DNA from 2 places in the Streptomyces sp. NPDC002032 genome. Region 1 is predicted to be linked to the other one. Evidence: riboswitches for the same ligand, from Rfam matches in the RefSeq annotation. Region 1 holds a riboswitch; the other holds the start of a gene.
What was found. A riboswitch is a leader RNA that binds a small molecule or an ion and turns the genes downstream of it on or off. The one in region 1 is predicted to bind S-adenosylmethionine.
Positions count from the first base shown of each region.

Region 1 (2,193 bases):
ATGCCGCGAACCTAGCCCGGCCCGCCCCGGCTCAAACCGAGCCGTACGCCACATCCCCGGCCGCTCAGGCCACCCGGCTCCGCGCGTACTCGGCGATTCCGGCCATCGGCGGCCGCTCCTCGGTGTCCACCGGGTAGGTGCGCGGGACGAACCCGTCCGGCCCCCGCTCGAACTGCGTCAGCTCGGGCCGTACGAGGTGCGCGCGCGAGAGCCGCAGCTGGGCCGTGCGGTAGATCGCGGCGGCCATCCGGCCCAGCGCCTGCCCGTCCTGGTGCCGGTGCAGCCGGACCCCGACGTCGACCTGGGCCAGCGCGTCGAGCCCGACCGTGTGCAGCGCGTCCACCAGCAGGCCCAGCTCGACGCCGTAGCCGACGGGGAAGGGCAGCCGCTCCAGCAGCGAGCGCCGTACGGCGTACTCGCCGCCCAGCGGCTGCACGAATCCGGCCAGCCGCGGCCAGTTCAGGTTCAGCAGCGGGCGGGCCACCAGCTCGGTGACCCGGCCGCCCTGGCCGGGGGCGTCGCCCAGCGGGCGGTCGTACATGGCCTTGACGAACTGCACCTGCGGATCGGTCAGCAGCGGGCCGACGATCCCGGAGACGAAGGAGGCGGAGAAGTCCCGCAGGTCGGCGTCGACGAAGCAGACGACGTCGCCCGTCGTCGCGAGCAGCGAGCGCCACAGCACCTCGCCCTTGCCGGGCAGCGCCGGGATCCGCGGCAGGATCGCGTCCCGGTGCACGACCCGGGCGCCGGCCTTCGCGGCCACCTCCGCCGTACGGTCGCGGGACCCGGAGTCGACCACGACCAGCTCGTCCACCAGGGGGGTCGCGAGGCCGTCGATGAGATCGCGCCGGATCACCTCCACGATCCGCCCGACCGTGGCCTCCTCGTCGAGCGCGGGCAGCACCACGCTGACCGTCGTCCCGGCCGCCCGTTTCCGGTCGAGCAGCTGGTCGAGCGGTCGGTCGGCGGCGGACCAGGAGCGGTCCGCCAGCCAGCGCTCCACCTCATCCAGCACTCTCAGCACTCCTTGCTCCTCGGCACCACTCATTGTTTTGGGCCGAAATGTGATCCATCTCGCCGTTCGGACGGCTGTCTCAACCACCCGGGCCTTCGGTTACAGTCTTGAACAACGCGAAGGACCACCGCATGCCGGGGGTCCCGCGGACAAACGCACCGGCGCGCCACAGAGCGCGTGTGCCGGTGCCATACCGCTCATCCAGAGGGGCAGAGGGACACGGCCCGTTGAAGCCCCGGCAACCCTCCAGTCGGTTCTCGCGATGCGTTTCGAACGCACTCCTGCGAGGTCCCCGGCTCGGGAAGGTGCCAATTCCGTCTCATGGCGAAGTGCGCCATGGGGAAGATGAGGAGAAAGGGCCTCGCCGTCATGGCTGCACAGACTGTCGCCACCTCCGCCACCCTCGGATCCGTCGATCTCGGACCCGCCACCGGCCTTTCCTGCCGGGAGTGCGGAACCCGCTTCGAGCTCGGCCCCGTTTTCGCCTGCGTCGAGTGTTTCGGTCCGCTCGAAGTCGCCTACGACCTGCCGCTCGGCGACCCCGAGGCCCTGCGCGCGGCCATCGAGGCCGGCCCGGACAACATCTGGCGCTACGCCCCGCTGCTGCCCGTCCCGGCGGACGTGGCCTCCAAGCCCAGCCTGAACCCCGGCTTCACCAAGCTCGTGGACGCCCGGAACCTGGCCAAGGAGCTGGGTGTCACCGGCAAGCTCTACGTCAAGGACGACTCCGGCAACCCGACGCACTCCTTCAAGGACCGCGTCGTGGCCATCGCCGTCGAGGCCGCCCGCGCCTTCGGCTTCACCACCCTGTCCTGCTCCTCCACGGGCAACCTGGCCGGCGCCGTCGGCGCCGCGGCCGCCCGCGCCGGCTTCCGCTCCTGCGTGTTCATCCCGCACGACCTGGAGCAGGGCAAGGTCGTCATGGCCGCCGTCTACGGGGGCGACCTCGTCGGCATCGAGGGCAACTACGACGACGTCAACCGCTTCTGCTCCGAGCTCATCGGCGACCCGCTGGGCGAGGGCTGGGGCTTCGTCAACGTCAACCTGCGCCCCTACTACGGCGAGGGCTCCAAGACGCTGGCGTACGAGATCTGCGAGCAGCTCGGCTGGCAGCTGCCCGACCAGATCGTCATCCCGATCGCGTCCGGCTCCCAGCTGACGAAGATCGACAAGGGTCT
Region 1 covers NZ_JBIASM010000013.1:102,087-104,279, forward strand. Annotated here, with positions in the region: gene ACFYYT_RS26785 (trehalose-6-phosphate synthase) at 1-2, opposite strand, end outside; gene ACFYYT_RS26790 (glucosyl-3-phosphoglycerate synthase) at 65-1,015, opposite strand; SAM riboswitch class I at 1,210-1,367, shown strand; gene thrC (threonine synthase) at 1,385-2,193, shown strand, end outside.

Region 2 (2,193 bases), on a different contig from region 1:
CGGCGGCCCGCAAGGAACTGGGCATCCGGACCACCTTCAACTTCCTCGGTCCGCTGACCAATCCGGCGCGGGTGCGCGCGCAGGCCACGGGCGTGGCCGATCCCCGGGTGGCGCCCATCGTCGCCGGGGTGCTCGCGGAGCGCGGCTCCTCGGCGCTGGTCTTCCGCGGCGACGACGGCATGGACGAACTGACCACGACCGCCACCTCCCGGGTCTGGTGGGTCCGCGGGGGCACGGTCACCGAGCTCCCGTTCGATCCGCGCGACGTCGGGATCCCGCTCGTGGACGTCGCCGACCTGCGCGGCGAGGACCCCTCCTACAACGCGGACGTCGCCCGCCGGCTGCTGGCCGGGGAGACCGGCCCCGTACGCGACGCCGTCCTGCTGAACTCGGCGGCGGCCCTGGTGGCGCTGGACCCGGGCACGGGCTCCCTGGAGGAGCAGATCGCGGCGGGCATCGCCCGTGCGGCCGAATCGATCGACTCGGGTTCGGCCGGGGCGGCGCTGGAGCGCTGGGTGGCCGCCAGCAACGCCTGATCGGTCGCCCCCCCGCGAGACCCCGGTCCACATGGTGGACCGGGGTCTTGTGCGTGGGGGATCTTGTGGCAGGATGCTGCTCAGGTCACGAGTGACAGCGTTTTGGCCCCGGCTCGCTGTCCGGCAACCCTCCTTCCGTGGCGGGGTGCCCCGGGTGATGACCAGGTCGTAGGCAGCGAGGTCTACGGCAAGCGCGGATCCCTCGATACCAGGGGTCCTGGGTCTTCGAGGAGCTTTTCCGTGAGCAAGCGAATGCGATAGGGCGACTCCGCCCCTTCTTCACCCCTCGGAACAGGGTCGCTGAGGCGTACCCCCATGTCCTTCCGAGGCTCCACCCGTACCCCTGTGGCCGGCCGCCGAGCCGTACCCGCGTACGGGCGAACAACGAAGCCATTCAGCCCTGCCTGCCGGGAGATACCGCCATGTCCGCAACCCTGAACGCCGCCGCCACCACCACCGCCGTTGCCGCCGACGCCGCCGCCGGCCCCGCCTGTGCCGAGCCGCTGCCGGTCCTCGGCCGGGACGTCACCGTGCCGCTCGTCACCGGCGGCGAGGTCACCTACGCCGCCCTGGACTACGCGGCCAGCGCCCCGGCGCTCCAGCGGGTCTGGGACGACGTGGCCGCGTACGCCCCGTACTACGGCAGCGTCCACCGCGGCGCCGGGTACCTCTCGCAGCTGTCCACCGACCTGTTCGAGCAGAGCCGCGTCACGGTCGCGGAGTTCCTGGACTGCCGCCCCGGCGACCAGGTGGTCTTCACCCGGTCGACCACCGACTCGCTGAACCTGCTGGCCGCCGTCCTCCCGGCCGACTGCCAGGTCTTCGTCTTCGAGACCGAGCACCACGCCTCGCTGCTGCCCTGGGGCGACGCGCAGGTCACCTACCTCAACGCCCCCCGTACCCCGGCCCAGGCCGTCGCGACCCTGGAGCGGGCGCTGGCCGACCGGGACCCCTACGGCCCGGCGCTGGTGTGCGTCACCGGGGCGTCCAACGTCACCGGTGAGCTGTGGCCGGTCAAGGAGCTGGCCGCCGCCGCGCACGCGCACGGCGCGCGGATCGTCCTGGACGCCGCCCAGCTGGCGCCGCACCACCCCGTGTCCGTCCAGGAGCTGGACGTCGACTGGATCGCCTTCTCCGGCCACAAGCTGTACGCCCCCTTCGGATCGGGCGTGCTCGCCGGCCGCGCCGACTGGCTCCAGCAGGCGCCGCCCTACCTCGCGGGCGGCGGCGCCTCCCGCAAGGTGGCCCGCCGCGAGGACGGCGGTGTGGACGTCGAGTGGCACACCACCGCAGCCCGCCACGAGGCCGGCTCCCCGAACGTCATCGGCGTCTACTCCATCGCCTCGGCCTGCCGGGCCCTGAAGGAGGCCGGGTTCGAGAGCCTGGTCGCCCGTGAGAACCACCTCATCGCCAAGGTCCGCGAGGGCCTGGCCGAGGTCCCGGCCGTCCGCGTCCTGTCCCTCTTCGGGGACGATGCCCCGCGCGTCGGCGTCATCTCGTTCGTGGTGGACGGCTGGAACAGCTCGCACTTCGCGGCGGCGCTGTCCGCCGAGTACGGCATCGGCGTGCGCGACGGCCTCTTCTGCGCCCACCCGCTGGTGCGCACCCTGCTCGGCAGCGAGCCGCAGGAGCCGGGTGAGTGCGGCGCCCCGGAGGC
Region 2 covers NZ_JBIASM010000007.1:60,960-63,152, forward strand. Annotated here, with positions in the region: gene trpD (anthranilate phosphoribosyltransferase) at 1-536, shown strand, start outside; SAM riboswitch class IV at 620-736, shown strand; gene ACFYYT_RS18175 (aminotransferase class V-fold PLP-dependent enzyme) at 959-2,193, shown strand, end outside.
Region 2: another riboswitch for S-adenosylmethionine. It lies ahead of ACFYYT_RS18175 (aminotransferase class V-fold PLP-dependent enzyme); the one in region 1 lies ahead of thrC (threonine synthase).